One region of the Kitasatospora sp. NPDC093102 genome, then DNA from elsewhere that is predicted to be linked to it. Evidence: riboswitches for the same ligand, from Rfam matches in the RefSeq annotation. Region 1 holds a riboswitch; the other holds the start of a gene.
What was found. A riboswitch is a leader RNA that binds a small molecule or an ion and turns the genes downstream of it on or off. The one in region 1 is predicted to bind cobalamin.
Positions count from the first base shown of each region.

Region 2: it holds a riboswitch for cobalamin, as region 1 does, so the genes downstream of both, AB0O11_RS06710 (ribonucleoside-diphosphate reductase subunit alpha) here and metE (5-methyltetrahydropteroyltriglutamate--homocysteine S-methyltransferase) in region 1, are expected to answer to the same signal.

Region 1 is NZ_JBFBFA010000048.1:32,596-40,367, reverse strand. It holds gene prpB (methylisocitrate lyase) at 1-877, shown strand, start outside; gene AB0O11_RS34095 (bifunctional 2-methylcitrate synthase/citrate synthase) at 908-2,050, shown strand; partial or broken gene AB0O11_RS34090 (short-chain fatty acyl-CoA regulator family protein) at 2,068-3,503, opposite strand; gene metE (5-methyltetrahydropteroyltriglutamate--homocysteine S-methyltransferase) at 3,588-5,903, opposite strand; cobalamin riboswitch at 6,066-6,289, opposite strand; gene AB0O11_RS34080 (hypothetical protein) at 6,371-6,691, opposite strand; gene AB0O11_RS34075 (ECF transporter S component) at 6,707-7,555, opposite strand; gene AB0O11_RS34070 (ATP-binding cassette domain-containing protein) at 7,552-7,772, opposite strand, start outside.
Region 2 is NZ_JBFBFA010000003.1:222,155-229,926, forward strand. It holds gene AB0O11_RS06685 (hypothetical protein) at 206-475, opposite strand; gene AB0O11_RS06690 (ATP-binding protein) at 472-903, opposite strand; gene AB0O11_RS06695 (helix-turn-helix transcriptional regulator) at 1,136-1,987, shown strand; gene AB0O11_RS06700 (DUF397 domain-containing protein) at 1,999-2,292, shown strand; gene AB0O11_RS06705 (ribonucleotide-diphosphate reductase subunit beta) at 2,355-3,350, opposite strand; gene AB0O11_RS06710 (ribonucleoside-diphosphate reductase subunit alpha) at 3,371-5,776, opposite strand; cobalamin riboswitch at 5,969-6,128, opposite strand; gene AB0O11_RS06715 (glycosyltransferase family 39 protein) at 6,175-7,772, opposite strand, start outside.

The DNA of each region.
Region 1 (7,772 bases):
GCGCCGCCGGGCGTTCCGAGAGCAGCTCGCCTCCGGAAGGCTGCTGCGCATCCCCGGCGCGATCAACCCGCTCTCCGCCCGCCTCATCCAGGACACCGGCTTCGACGCGGTCTACCTCTCCGGCGCCGTGATCGCCGCCGATCTCGGCCTGCCCGACATCGGCCTCACCACCTCCACCGAGATCGCCGCCCGCGCCCAGCAGACCACCAGGGCAACCGACCTCCCGGTCCTCATCGACGCCGACACCGGCTTCGGTGAACCGATGAACGCCGCCCGCACCGTCCAGCTGATGGAAGACGCGGGCCTCGCCGGTCTCCATCTGGAGGACCAGGTCAACCCGAAGCGCTGCGGCCACCTCGACGGCAAGGCTGTCGTGCCCCGCGAGGAGATGGTCCGTCGGATCAGGGGCGCCGTGGACGCCCGTCGCGACCCCGACTTCCTCCTGATGGCCCGTACCGACGCCCGCTCGGTCGAAGGACTCGCTGCGGCGATCGACCGGGCGAAGGCCTACGTCGACGCCGGAGCCGACGCGATCTTCCCGGAAGCCCTCGCCGACATCTCCGAGTACGAGGCCTTCCGTGAGGCGGTGGACGTGCCGCTCCTCGCGAACCTCACCGAGTTCGGCAAGACCCCACTGCTGGACACCCGCACCCTGGAGAGCCTCGGCTACAACATCGCCCTCTACCCGGTGACACTGCTGCGGCTCGCCATGGGCGCGATCGAGGACGGGCTGCGCACCATCGCTGCCGAGGGCACCCAGGCCTCCCTGCTGCCGCGCATGCAGACCCGCTCCCGGCTCTACGAACTCCTCGGCTACCAGGAGTACTCGGCCTTCGACTCGGCCGTCTTCGACTTCACCCTCCCGCCCGGCACCTGACCGGCCACCACGTACCGGAGGCACCGATCCATGCCCACCACCGCACCTGAGGTCCACCGCGGCCTCGCCGGTGTCGTCGTCGACACCACGGAGATCTCCACCGTCATCCAGGAGACCAACTCCCTGACCTACCGCGGCTATCCGGTCCAGGACCTGGCCGCCCACCGCTCCTTCGAGGAGGTCGCCCACCTGCTGTGGCACGGCGAGCTCCCGGACGAGGCGCAGCTACGCGAGTTCCAGGCCCGCGAGCGCGCCCTGCGACCGCTCGACCGCACCACCGCCGAGCTGCTCGCCAAGCTGCCCGAGACCTGCCACCCGATGGACGTGCTGCGCACCGCCGTCAGCTTCTTCGGCGCCGAGGACCTCAGCGAGGACGACGGCCGCCCGGCGTCCAACCTCGCCAAGTCCCTCACCCTGCTGGCCAAGCTGCCCACCGTCGTCGCCGCCGACCAGCGCCGGCGCCGAGGCCTGGCCCCGATCGCACCGGACCCGAACCTCGGGTACGCGGAGAACTTCTTCCACATGTGCTTCGGCGCGGTGCCCGCCCCCGAGGTCGTGCGCTGTTTCGAGATCTCGCTCGTGCTGTACGCCGAGCACAGCTTCAACGCCTCGACGTTCACCGCCCGCGTCGTCACCTCCACCCTCTCCGACCTCTACAGCGCCGTCACCGCCGCGATCGGCGCGCTCAAGGGCCCGCTGCACGGCGGCGCCAACGAGGCCGTGATGCACATGCTGGAGGAGATCGGGGACCCGGCCCGCGCCGCCGACTGGCTGGACGAAGCCCTGGCCGCCAAACGGAAGATCATGGGCTTCGGCCACCGGGTCTACAAGCACGGCGACTCCCGCGTCCCGATCATGCAGGCCGCACTGGACGACCTGGTCTCCCGCACCGCCGGCCCGGAGAGCACGCGTCTGGCCGCCCTGCACGTCGCACTGCGCGAGGCGATGCTGGAACGCAAGGGCATCCACCCCAACCTCGACTACCCCACGGGCCTCGCGTACCACCTGATGGGCTTCGACACTCCTGCCTTCACACCCATCTTCGTGATGAGCCGCGTCGCCGGCTGGACCGCCCACATCACCGAGCAACTCGCCCACAACGCCCTGATCCGCCCGCTGGCCTCCTACGACGGGCCGGATCAGCGGCCGGTGCCGGTCTCCCCGCCGGGGTGACCGGCAGGGCCGACCGGTCACCTCGGCGGGCGGCTCGCACCGTCACGGCCGTCGGCGACGACCGGGTAGGGCACCCTGGTGCGCCGGTCCGGGTCCACCACGAGCCGGCCACCGGCCGGCGGCCGGGCGCGCTGGGCACAGTCGGTGCGCTCGCAGATCCGGCAGCCCAGACCGATCGGCGTGGCAGCCTGCCGACCGTCCAGGGCGATGCCCTCGGCGTAGAGCCGAGCGCGACGGCGAACTCACCGCGTGGCGCGCGGTGGCCATAGCCGCCGTGCGCCACGGTGCGGGCGATCCAGAAGTACCGCTTCCCGTCCGACATTTCGGCGATCTGGGTGAGGATCCGGCCGGGCGCGGAGAAGGCCTCGTAGACCGTCCAGAGCGGGCAGGTGCCGCCGAGGCGGGAGAAGTGGAAATCGGTCGCGGACTGGCGCTTGGAGATGTTGCCCGCCCGGTCCGCGCGGAGGAAGGAGAACGGCACGCCCCGGCGCCCGGTGCGCTGGAGGGTGCTCAGCCGGTGGCAGACGGTTTCGAACCCAACACCGAACCGAGCCTGGAGGAGCTCGATGTCGTAGCGCAGTTCCTCGGCGGCAGCGTGGAAGGCGGAGTAGGGCATCAGCAGCGCGCCGGCGAAGTAGTTGGCGAGGCCGATCCTGGCCAGGTCGACGGCCTGGGGCGAGGTGAGACCCGGTCCGGCTGCCGCGACCAGCGCGTCCAGCAGCGGCCGATGCTCCAGCAACGCGAGCTGGGTGGCGAGTTGGAAGGCCCGCTGGCCGTCGGTCAGCCGGGGCGAGAGCCTCAGTGTGTCGCTCGCAGCGTCGAACCGGCGCATCTCCGCGTGCTGTCGGGGGTCGGTGTCGACGACACGCACCCCGTGCCGCTCCTGGAGGCGGCCCACGAGCGCGGCCGCCGTGCGGCCGGCCGTGACCGTCGCGAGGGCGGACGCGGTGCGTTCGGCCGCCTCGTCCAGGGAGGCGATGTGGTTGTGGTGCGCGTAGAAGAAGTCGCGCACCTCGTCATGGGGTTCGGCCCGCGCCAGCGCCGCGGATCCGGCGGGGTCCCCGAGTTCGGCGACCCTGGTGGCCGCTTCGCGGTACCGACGGTGCAGCGCGACCAGTGCCCGGGCCACATCCGGGTGGTTCCGGCTCACCTCCGCGATCTCCTCCGCCGCGACGGGGCCGCCGCACGCCTCGTCCGCGAGGGCGGCGCGCAGGTCGGTGGCGAGGCGTTCCTCGTCGGCCTCGGAGAAGAACTCCGGGTCCACGCCGAACACCTCGGCGATCCGCAGCAGCACGGCGGCGGTGAGCGGGCGCTGGCTGTGCTCGATCTGGTTGAGGTAGCTGGTCGAGATGCCGAGCTCGTGGGCCAGTTCGACCTGGTTCATGCCGTGCTCGCGACGGAGCCGGCGCAGCTTGGCGTGGGCGAAGATCTTGCGTCCGGCGGGACGTGCCATGGTGCGACGTGCTCCTCTGCTCTGCACCGGGGCGGGCACGGCGCGTGCCGCCGTGCCCGCCCCTTGTGATCCCGTACCGGCGCGTCAGCCGGCCAGTTCCTCGCGCAGCAGGCGGGCGGCGCCTACCAGGCTCTCCAGGGAGGCGCGGGTCTCCGGCCAGCCGCGGGTCTTCAGCCCGCAGTCCGGGTTGACCCAGAGCCGGTCGGCCGGGATCGCGGCGAGGCCGGCGCGCAGCAGGGACACGGCCTCCTCGGTGCTCGGGACGCGCGGGGAGTGGATGTCCCAGACGCCGGGGCCGACCTCGCGCGGGTAGCCCGCCTCGGCGAGTTCGTCGGCCACCTCCATGTGGGAGCGGGTGGCCTCCAGCGAGATGACGTCCGCGTCAAGCTCGTCGATCGCCTTCATGACGGCGCCGAACTCCGCGTAGCACATGTGGGTGTGGATCTGGGTGTCGGCCCGTACCCCGGAGGTGGCGAGGCGGAAGGCCTCGGTGGCCCACGTCAGGTACGCCGGGCGGTCGGCGGCCCGCAGGGGCAGGATCTCGCGAAGGGCCGGTTCGTCCACCTGGACGACGGCCGCGCCGGCGGCCTCCAGGTCGGTGACCTCGTCGCGCAGGGCGAGGGCCACCTGCCGGGCGGTGTCGGCGAGCGGCTGGTCGTCGCGGACGAAGGACCAGGCGAGCATGGTGACCGGGCCGGTGAGCATGCCCTTGACCGGACGGCCGGTCAGGCCTTGTGCGTAGCGGAACCAGTCGACGGTCATCGGGTGCGGGCGGGAGATGTCCCCGGCGAGGACCGGCGGGCGCACGTAGCGGGTGCCGTAGGACTGGACCCAGCCGTGCCGGGTGGCGAGGTAGCCGGTGAGCTGTTCGGCGAAGTACTGGACCATGTCGTTGCGCTCGGGCTCGCCGTGCACCAGGACGTCCAGGCCGGCCTTCTCCTGGTAGGCGATGACCTCGCGGACCTCGGCCTCCATCCGCTCCCGGTAGGCGACGAAGTCGATCCGTCCGGCCGTCAGGTCGGCTCGGGCGAGGCGCAGTTCGGTGGTCTGCGGGAAGGAGCCGATGGTGGTGGTCGGCAGCAGTGGCAGGCCGAGGCGGGCGCGCTGGGCCTCGGCCCGGACGGGGTAGGGCTGGGCGCGACGGGCGTCGTCCGCGGTGACGGCGGCGGCCCTGGTGCGCACGGCCGGGTCGCGGGTGATCGGGGAGGTGGCGCGGGAGGCGAGGTCGGCGCGGTTGGCGGCGAGCTCGGCGGTGATCGCGCCGGTGCCCTCGTGCAGGCCGCGGGCGAGCAGCGCCGCCTCGGCGGCCTTCTGCTTGGCGAACGCGAGCCAGCGGGCGATCTGCGGGTCGATGTCGCGTTCGAGGGTTGCGTCGATCGGCACGTGCAGCAGAGAGCAGGACGGCGCCACGTCCACGGTGTCCGCGAGGCCCAGGAGGGTGGCCAGGGTCGCCAGCGACTTCTCCAGGTCGTTGATCCAGATGTTGCGCCCGTCGATCACCCCCGCCACCAGCCGCTTGCCGGGCAGCCCGCCGACGGCGGCGAGGTCGTCGAGGTTGGCGGCGGCCGGGCCGGTGAAGTCCAGCGCCAGACCCTCGACCGGGGCCTTGGCGAGGACCGGCAGCGCGTCGCCGAGCCGGTCGTAGTAGCTCGCGACCAGCAGCTTGGGCCGCTGCGCGAGGCCGCCCAGTTCGCGGTAGGCGCGGGCGGCTGCGTTGAGCTCGGCCGGGGTGCGGTCCTGCACCAGGGCGGGCTCGTCCAGTTGCACCCAGGTGGCGCCGGCGGCCTTCAGGTCGGCGAGCAAGCGGGCGTAGACCGGCAGCAGCCGGTCCAGCAGGGTGATCGGCTGGAAGTCGGCTGCGGCGCCGGGCGCCGGCTTGGCGAGCAGCAGGTAGGTCACCGGCCCGACCAGCACCGGCCGGGCGTCATGGCCGAGTGCGAGGGCCTCCTTGAGCTCGGCGACGGCCTTGGCCGGGTTCGCGGCGAAGGCGGTGTCCGGGCCCAACTCCGGGACGAGGTAGTGGTAGTTGGTGTCGAACCACTTGGTCATCTCCAGCGGTGCGACGTCCTGGGTGCCGCGCGCCATCGCGAAGTAGCCGTCCAGCGGGTCAGCGTCGACTGCCTCCCGGTGGCGGGGAGGGATCGCACCGACGGCGACGGTGGTGTCCAGCACGTGGTCGTAGAGCGAGAAGTCACCGGTCGGGACCTCCTCGATGCCGGAGTCGGCGAGCTGCTGCCAGTTCCCGCGGCGCAGGTCTGCGGCCGTGGCCAGCAGCGCCTCGGCGGTGACCGAGCCCTTCCAGTACCCCTCGATCGCCTTCTTGAGCTCCCGGCCCCTGCCCTGGCGGGGGTAGCCGTACACGGTGGCGACGCTCGCCGCGGCTGCGGACTTCGTGGTCAAGGGACTCTCCTTCGCGAGTCTGTCTCCTCAAGTACCCGGGGACGGGACGAGGACGCGAAGGGATGACGAACCGGGCGGCGGCCGCCACGAAACGTACGGGGCCTGATCCGCCTGGTATGGTCGCCGACCCGCCCACGAGGTCACCGGATAGCCGCACGCGAACGGTCGCGTACGGGCAGTGGCAGGTCTTCGGACTCGCGGGCACGTCCAACCCCTGGAAGGCGGACACCTACTGGCCGTCGCTTCCCAGACCCGTCCCGGGCCCAGTGCGTATGACGGCGGTCGTTCCCACTCACCGCTGCGGGGCAGTCCCGGATTCCCACCGGGTTCCCTCTTGCGACGCGCCTGCCTGGCGGACAGGGCGAACCAGCTGCGCGGCCAGCTTAGGGGCAAAGGTCTTGGCCTGACGCGAAAATCACGGAACGTGTCCGAATGATGAGACCCCGCCTCGGCTCACGGGCCGACGGTCAGGTTCGCGGCGAGGCGTCCGGCGTGCGCGGCAGGGCAGCGCGGATGTCCGCGAGCAGTTCGGGCAGGCCTCGGCCCGGTCCCAGCCGGCCGTCCAGCCGCTCGATCTGGTCGGCGGGGATGCTCGCCAGCACCCGTTGGGCTTCGCCCAGGAGTTGCCGTTCCCGGTGGAGGTCGAGCTTCATCCTGGCGACCTGCGCCTGCGCCCCGCCCAGCTGGCGGCGTGCGGATTCGAGGCCGGCGTGCTGTTCCGGGGTCAGGACGACGACGTTGGCCCCGTTCAGCGTCATCGTCCGGTGCTTCGCGGGCTTGGGCACCATGGTTGGCCTTTCGGTTCAGGAGTGCGCCTGCCCCGTGGGCTGCGCGGCGGTTTGCGGCCCTACCGTGCCGTCCGGACCGTGCGGGGCCTCGAAATGCACCGTGGGCTCGAAGTTGGCGCGGCGGGCCGCGCGGCGGAAGACGGTCAGGACGGCCGGCCCGACGACGAGCAGGGCGGTCAGGGTGGTGACGGCCCGGCCGGTGTCCCAGCCGAGCGAAGTGGCGAGGTCGAAGAGCAGGTAGCGGTGCCACTGTTCGGTGAAGGGCAGGCCGGGGAGGTAGGCGATGGAGCTGTTCGGGTCGGTCGAGAACGGCCAGAAGGACAGGTTCAGCAGGAAGCCGAAAAGGTAGCCGGAGAAGGCCCCGTACACGGCCAGCATCGGAACTTCCCAGCCCCGCCGGGCCTTCGGCAGCAGCCCGGCGAGCATGCCGACGAAGGCGCAGCCGAACATCTGGTAAGGCATCCAGGGGCCGACTCCGCCGGTGAGCAAGGCTGAGGCGAACAGCGAGGTGCAGCCGAGGGTGAAGCCGAAGCCGGGGCCGAAGACGCGGCCCGCCAGGACGAGGGTGAAGAAGACCGTCTCCACTCCGGCGGTCCCGGCGCCGAGGGGCCGGAGTCCGGCGTTGACGGCCGACAGCACGCCGAGCATGGCGAGGGCCTTGGCGTCGATGCCGCCGGCCGAGATCTCCGCGATGACGACGGCGAGCACCAGGACGAGCAGCGCTCCGAAGATCAGCGGCGGGGCGTAGTTGGAACCGAACTTTCCGGGGGCGACGACGAACGGCCAGGTGAAGGCGACCAGGCCGATGAAGGCGGCCAGGGCGACGACGATGCGGGCCCGGCCGGGGATCCGGACGGCGGTCATCGGGTGGCCTCCGTCGCTTCCAGGGCCGCCCCGACCTGTCGTGTCGTCAGATAGGCGAGTGGGGCGAGGATCTTGGCGGCTTGCGGGGCGAACGTGGGCGAGGCGACGATGACCTCGGCGGTCGGTCCGTCGGCGACGATCTCGCCCTCGGCCATTACCACGACGCGGTCGGCGGCGGAGGCGACGAACTCGACGTCGTGGGTGGAGACGACGACCG
Region 2 (7,772 bases), on a different contig from region 1:
GGAAGTCGGGCCGGCCGACTTCCTGTGTCGTGAGGCCCAAACGGATCTGGCGGCTGATGGGTCTTGTGCGACTTGTGCGGCGGCGTGACGGCTCTGCGCGCCACGGCCTTGGCCTCCTTGCCGGAAGCCGGCCGAAGCTCCCGCAGCGCTGCCCCGATTCCGGTAGTCCCTGCCCGGCGTGAACGCCGGTCGGGGGAGCGGGAGTTCAGGGCTGGCTGGTGATGGTGATCAGGTGGGAGGTCCAGTCGGTCATCTCGCCGACGTAGAGGGTGGTGCTCCAGGTGTTGTTACGGCTGAGGCAGCGGGCGACGCCCTCGCCGCCGCCGGGGCCGATGCAGATCCGGATGAAGTCCCGGTGGGCCTCGCGGATGGGGAGTTCGCGCACGCGCTCCCAGAGGACGGGGAGGGCGTGGTCGACGCTGGGGAAGTCGGTGGGGCGCATGATGCCGACGATCCCGGCCCGGACGGCGCTCACGCGGCGCCCGCCTCGGGGGAGATGTGGCACCAGACGAACTTCCCGATCCCGCCCTCGCGCGGGCAGCAGCCCCACTGGGTGGCCAACTCCTGCACGAGGAACAGGCCTCGGCCGGTCTCGGAGGAGGTGGAGATGGGGCGGGGCGTGGGCTTCTCACCGTCGGCGTCGTGCACCTCGATGCGGAGGGTGCCGTCCGGGGAGAGCTGGAAGTGGACGAGGATGTGCCGGTCGCGCGGGGCGCGGCAGTGCTGGATGGCGTTGGTGACCAGCTCGCTGACCAGCAACTCGCCGGTCGGGAGGAGGAGTTCGCCCGCGGGGTGGGGGAGGAGGAAGTCGTGGAGCTTCCGGCGGGCGGTTCGGGCGGACTTTCGGTGCCGGGTGAGTCGGCAGGTCTGCTCGACGGGGGAAGGGAAGACGGCTTCAGACATGGCGGGGCCACCTCCGGTGGTGCGGGGTGAAGACGGCTGAAGAAGGCATGGGGATGCCAGGCGACCAGCTCGCATGATCACGATGTGTCGACTGGCTGGATACGTTGAGTAGCATGCTCCTGGTGGCTTCTAAAGTGCAAGTCCCCACTTTGGAAGTGATCAAAGATTGTTGTCGGTGCCGGGGGAGGGCAGACTGGCAGCTCACGGAAGTGGGGAGGTCGCGGCGGTGCCCGTGAACAAGAACCCGACGGTTCGGCAGCGAAGGCTGGCCCGAACGCTCAAAGAACTGCGAACAGGCGCTGATCTGACGATTGCCCAGTCGGCTCGACAACTTGCCTGCGCCGAGAGCAAGATCAGCCGTATCGAGGCAGCTCAGTCGGGCATTCGGTTGGTGGATCTCCGGCTGCTGCTCGACTTGTACGGGGTGGCGGATCCAACGGTTCGGGGTCGGTTGGAGGCCTTGGCGCGCGAAGGCCGCCTGCGCGGCTGGTGGGATCGATACTCGGACACGCTGTCGCCGCTCTACGCCGACTTCATCGCACTGGAATCCGATGCGTCAGACATGTACAGCATCCAGACGTTCCTGGTGCCGGGCCTGCTACAGACGGAGGACTACACGCGTGCGGTGGTCCGTGCGCAGATAGAGGATGCGACTTCGGAGCAGGTCGAGCGACTGACGAAGGTCCGTCAGGAACGGCGCGCTGTGCTGGCGCGGGAGGCACCGCTTCGGATGTGGGTCGTCTTGTCGGAATCCGTACTGAAGCACCGGATCGGCGGCTGCTCGGTCATGCGGGAGCAACTCGACTTCCTGGTGGTGAGTGCCGAACAGCCGAACATCAACATCCGGATCCTGCCGGAGGAGTCGGACGTTCATGCTGCGTTGTTCGGGCCTGTCGCCATCCTGAGCTTCCCCGAGGCGACAGAAACGGACGTTGTGTACGTCGACAGTCTGCTCAGCACGCTCTACATCGAGGAGCCGGAGGAAGTGTTCAAGTACACCAACCTGTTCCGCCGTGCACTGGCGGAGTCGCTGCCGCGTACCGAATCGATCGCACTCATCGAGCGTGCAAAGGACAAGATCTAGAAATGGTGAGTATGTTCCTGCCGTCCGCTTCTGCTGTCGGACTTGAGTGGCGTAAGTCGTCCTACTCGGGCGCGCAGAGCGACTGCATCGAGGTAGCCGACGTCGTGGCCGTCCCCGAACGTGAGTGGCGCAAGAGCAGCTATAGCGCCCAGGCGAACGAGTGCGTGGAGACCCGGCTGTTGATGGTGGGCGGGATGGCTGTTCGGGACTCGAAGGAGCCGGGTGGGCCGGCGCTGCTCTTCCCGGCGTATGCCTGGTCCTCGTTCCTCGTCGGGGTCAAGTCCGGGGAGTTTCCGACCGACTGAAACAACAGTGGTGCCCCGCACGGGCTGTGGCCGTGCGGGGCACCACTGTGTCCGTACTTCTTTTAGAAGTCGTCGTCGAAGGCGACCGAGCCCTCGACGGCCACCTGGTACGCCGACACGCGACGCTCGAAGAAGTTGGTCAGCTCCTGGACGTTCTGGAGCTCCATGAAGCCGAACGGGTTGGCCGAGCCGTACCGGATCGGCAGGCCGAGCCGCGCGAGGCGCTGGTCGGCCACAGCCTGGAGGTACTCGCGCATCGAGGCGGTGTTCATGCCGGGCAGGCCGTCACCGCACAGGTCCTGTGCGAACTGGAGCTCGGCCTCGACGGCCTCCTCCAGCATCTCCGTGACCTGCTTGGCCATCTCGTCGTCGAAGAGGTCGGGCTCCTCCTCGCGCACGGTGTCGACGACCGACATCGCGAAGTCCATGTGCATGGACTCGTCGCGGAACACCCAGTTGGTGCCGGTGGCCAGGCCGTGCAGCAGACCGCGCGACCGGAACCAGTACACGTACGCGAACGCGCCGTAGAAGAACAGGCCTTCGACACACGCCGCGAAGCAGATCAGGTTCAGGAGGAAAGCGCGGCGGTCCTCCTTCGTCTGCAGCGAGTCGATGTGGTCGACCGCGTTCATGTACTTGAAGCAGAACTGGGCCTTCTGGCGGATGGAGGGGATGTTCTCCACCGCGGCGAAGGCCGCGTTGCGGTCCTCCGGGTCGGGCAGGTAGGTGTCCAGCAGCGTCAGGTAGAACTGGACGTGCACGGCCTCCTCGAACAGCTGCCGACTCAGGTACAGCCGCGCCTCAGGGGAGTTGATGTGCTTGTAGAGGCTCAGCACCACGTTGTTGGAGACGATCGAGTCGCCCGTGGCGAAGAACGCGACCAGCCGGCCGATCAGGTGGCGCTCGCCCTCACTGAGCTTCGCCAGGTCGGCGACGTCGGAGTGCAGGTCCACCTCCTCGACGGTCCAGGTGTTCTTGATCGCGTCGCGGTACCGGTCGTAGAACGACGGGTAGCGCATCGGGCGCAGGGTCAGCTCGAAGCCGGGGTCGAGCAGCATCTTGCGGTCTTCAGGGGTGCTCACTGGCAGGCCTCGCAGGACTCGGGGTTCTCCAGGGAGCAGGCGATGGCGGCTTCCTGCTCCGGGGTGAGGGAGGGGGTGTTCACGGGCACCGGCGCGGCGGCACGGGCGGCACCCGGCGCGGCCTGGGCGATGCGGGTGGCCGGGCGCGAACGCAGGTAGTAGGTGGTCTTCAGACCGACCTTCCACGCGTAGGCGTACATCGAGCTGAGCTTGCCGATGGTCGGCGCCGCCATGAACAGGTTCAGGGACTGGCTCTGGTCCAGGTACGGCATGCGGGCGGCGGCCAGGTCGATCAGCGCGCGCTGCGGCAGCTCCCAGGCCGTCCGGTACAGCGAACGCACCTCGGACGGCAGCCAGTTCAGCTCCTGGACGGACCCGTTGGCGTCGCGCAGGGCGTCGCGGGTCTGCTGGTCCCAGACGCCGAGCTCCTTGAGCTCGCGCACCAGGTACGGGTTGACCTGGAGGAACTCGCCGGACAGCGTCTCGCGCTTGAACAGGTTGGACACCTGCGGCTCGATGCACTCGTACACGCCGGCGATGGACGCGATGGTCGCGGTCGGCGCGATGGCCAGCAGCAGCGAGTTGCGCAGGCCGGTCTCGGCGATCCGGGCGCGCAGCGCCGTCCAGCGGTCGGCCCACTGCGGGGCGGCGCTCGCGAAGTGGTCGATGTGCAGCTCGCCGCGGGCGGCGCGGGTCTCGCCGTACGCCTCGTGGCGGCCGAGCTGCTCGGCCAGGTCGGCGGAGCGCTCGTACGCGGTGAGCATGATGCGCTCGGCGATCAGCGTGGACAGCTGCTTCGCCTCGGCGGAGTCGAAGTCGATGCGCAGCTTGAAGAAGACGTCCTGGAGGCCCATCACGCCGAGGCCGACCGGCCGCCAGCGGGAGTTGGACGTCCCGGCCTCGGTGGTCGGGTAGAAGTTGATGTCCACCACACGGTCGAGGAAGGTCACGGCGGTGCGCACGGTGGCGTCCAGCCGCTCCCAGTCCATGGCGTTGATCAGGTCATCGGCACGGGCATCAAGAGCCACGTGGGCGCCGAGGTTGACCGAGCCCAGGTTGCAGACGGCGGTCTCGGAGTCGTCCGTGACCTCCAGGATCTCCGTGCACAGGTTGGAGGAGTGCACGGTGCGGCCCGGCAGCGCGGTCTGGTTGGCGGCGCGGTTGGAGGCGTCCTTGAAAGTCATCCAGCCGTTGCCGGTCTGCGCGAGGGTGCGCATCATACGGGCGTACAGGGTCTGCGCCGGGATGGTGCGGACGGCCTTGCCGGCCAGCTCGGCCTTGCGGTACGCCTCGTCGAAGTCGGCGCCCCACAGATCGACCAGCTCCGGCACGTCGGCCGGGGAGAACAGCGACCAGTCCTCGTTGGCGTTGACCCGGCGCATGAACTCGTCCGGGATCCAGTGCGCCAGGTTGAGGTTGTGGGTGCGGCGCGCCTCCTCGCCGGTGTTGTCGCGGAGCTCCAGGAACTCCTCGATGTCGGCGTGCCAGGTCTCCAGGTAGACGCAGGCCGCGCCCTTGCGGCGGCCGCCCTGGTTGACGGCGGCGACCGAGGAGTCGAGGGTGCGCAGGAACGGCACGATGCCGTTGGACTTGCCGTTGGTGCCGCGGATCAGGCTGCCGCGCGAGCGGATGCGCGAGTAGGACAGGCCGATGCCGCCGGCGTGCTTGGACAGCCGGGCGATCTGCGCGTAGCGGTTGTAGATCGAGTCCAGGTTGTCCAGCGGGGAGTCGAGCAGGTAGCAGCTCGACATCTGCGGGTGGCGGGTGCCGGAGTTGAAGAGCGTCGGCGAGGAGGTCAGGTACTCCAGGCGGCTCATCAGGCCGTACAGCTCGGCCACCTCGCGCACCGACTGCTCGCTGTCGCCGACCGCCAGGCCGCAGGCGACGCGGAGCAGGAAGTGCTGCGGGGTCTCGATCACCTTGCGGGTGATCGGGTGGCGCAGCAGGTAGCGGGACTGCACGGTGCGCAGGCCGAAGTACTCGAAGCGGTCGTCGCCCGCGGCGTCGACCAGCCCGTCCAGGGCGGCGGCGTGCTTGGCGACGAAGGCCGCGGTGGTGTCGCCGATCAGGCCCTCGGCGTGGCCGACGGCGATCGAGGCGGAGAAGGACACCGAGCCCTGGCTGGTCGCCTCGTCGACGATCTCCAGCGCGAGCAGGCGGGCGGCCAGCTTCGAGTACTGGGGGTCCTCGGCGATCATCGACGCGGCGGCGTCCACGGCCAGCCCGCGCAGCTCGGCGAAGTCCGAGCCGGCGTGGCGGCCGCGCAGCGCGGCGGCGGCGACATGGCCGGGGTCCACCTCGGTGAGGTCGGTGCTGCGGTCGGTGAGCAGCCGCAGCAGGGCGCCGCCGGGGTCGGAGACCGTCGGGTCGGTGAAGGCGGTACCGGAGCCCTGGGCGGGCAGGGTGGCTGAGGCGGCGATGGTCAAGGCGCTCTCTCCTGGCGGCGATCGGCGGCGGTGATCGGGGGCACCGGGCCGATCTGGGCAGGGGAGCACGGCGCGAACGCAGACGGCGTCGCGCGACGGTGACTCCCCGGCCCGCCCGCGAGGCCCGGAGGGGGTACTGCTGGTGCCGGCGCGGCCTCTGCGGGAGGGCCGTGGCGCACACTGTTCGGCAGGTCATCGGACTCGCGGGTACGGCTGCTGGAGCCGCCCGCACACCGCTGCGGGGCAGTCCCGGATTCGCACCGGGTTCCCCTGCATCGACAGCAGGAGTGAGCATACATGTAGTGCCGCCGGACTGCGGCGGCACCATATGTTGTGCCTGTCGTGTCGCGGATGTGCGTAGGCCGGGCGGCCGGTCAGTGCTTGAGATAGACCTTGTACGTACTCGAATCGCCGGTCGGCGACGTGAATTGGGCGACCAGCCGGTAGTGCCCGGCGACGGCCAGGGCCTCGCTCAGGGCCCGGTCGGTGGCCCTCGGCGCGGTGCTGTCGAGGACGACCATCGTGAACCAGCCGTCCCGGATCGCGGCCACGCTGCCGTCGTCGCCGTGATGCTCGACCCCGGCCCCGTCGCGGTACTCCGTGCCGGTGCGCGCGGAGACCCACTGCTCGGGCTTGGAGACGCTGCCGAGGTAGTACTCGGCGAGTCCGTCGACCTCGGTGAGGTAGCGGCCCTGGGGCTGCGTGTGGGCCCGCAGGACGGCCAGCAGGCGGCCGGAGTCGGGCCCGTTCTGGTAGCGCAGGGCGGACTGCTCCAGGCCGAGGGCGAGCAGGGCGACCCAGACCAGGATGCCCAGCTGGGGATGGCGGAAGTGGGCACCGACCAGCCGGGTCAGGCCGACCCCGGCGAGCGGGGCGGCGAGCAGCATGCCGTAGCCGAGGTGGCGGAACAACGCGCCGGAGGTGCCGGTCCACAGGTGGGCGGCGGGGATCAGCAGGGCCGTGACGGTCAGGGTGGCCCCGAGCAGGGCGCGCCGGCTCCGGGAGGTGGGGACGGCGTCCTTCTCCGGTGCGTCGTGCTCGTTCATCTGCTCGCGGCGCGCGTAGGCGATGGTGCCGGCCACCGCGAGGACGGTGAACAGGCCGGCCCACTGGAGCGTGCCGAGCAGGATCGAGCCGGTGGAGCCGGGGGCGTTGCCCTGCGAGGGCGACCATCCGGCGACCTTGCCCAGGGTGCCGAACGGCAGCAGCAGGACGAGGGTGCCGAGGGCCGCCAGCAGCGCGCGCACGGCGGCCGGGCCGGCCCGATGGTACGGCCGGGCGCAGGCGAAGGCGAGAGCGACCAGCGCGGGGACGGCGAAGGCCGCGGAGTAGGCCACGGCGCAGGCCAGTGCCGTGGGTGGGGCGGCGAGCAGGGCCATGGCCGGGTGGCGGCGGGCGGTGAACACCGTGGTCCAGGCCGCGACGGCGACCAGCAGGACGGCGAGGGACTCGGGCGCGGCGTAGAAGCCGACCACGACGGTGGACTGGAGGACGGCGTACACGGCTATGGCGCAGATGGCGACCCGCTCGTTGAACAGCCGCCTGGTCAGCGAGTACAGCAGCACCGTGGTCAGCAGCGCGAAGCCGAGGCTGAGCAGCCGGGTGCCCCAGATGCCGTTGGCGTCGGCGGCGGCGCCGGCCAGCGGCGGGTAGAGCCAGGGCGAGCCGTGCACCCGGTCGACCAGGTCGGTGGTGACCGGGGTGCCGTGCAGCAGGTGGGCCAGCTGCTGGCGCCCGACGACCATGGCGGCCGCCTCCTCGGGGTGCGCGGCGGCCAGCAGGCGCAGCGAGAGTGCGGCCTGGACGGTCAGGACGGCGCCCAGCAGGCCGCGGGCGATCCAGCGGCGGCGGGGGCTGGGGCCCGGGTCCCAGCCGATCGCGGGGACCTGCGGGATGGTGTACGGGGCCAGCTCGACGCCGTCGGGGTTGTCGACGGGCACGGGCGTACGGGGCTCCGGGCCGTCCGGCGGGG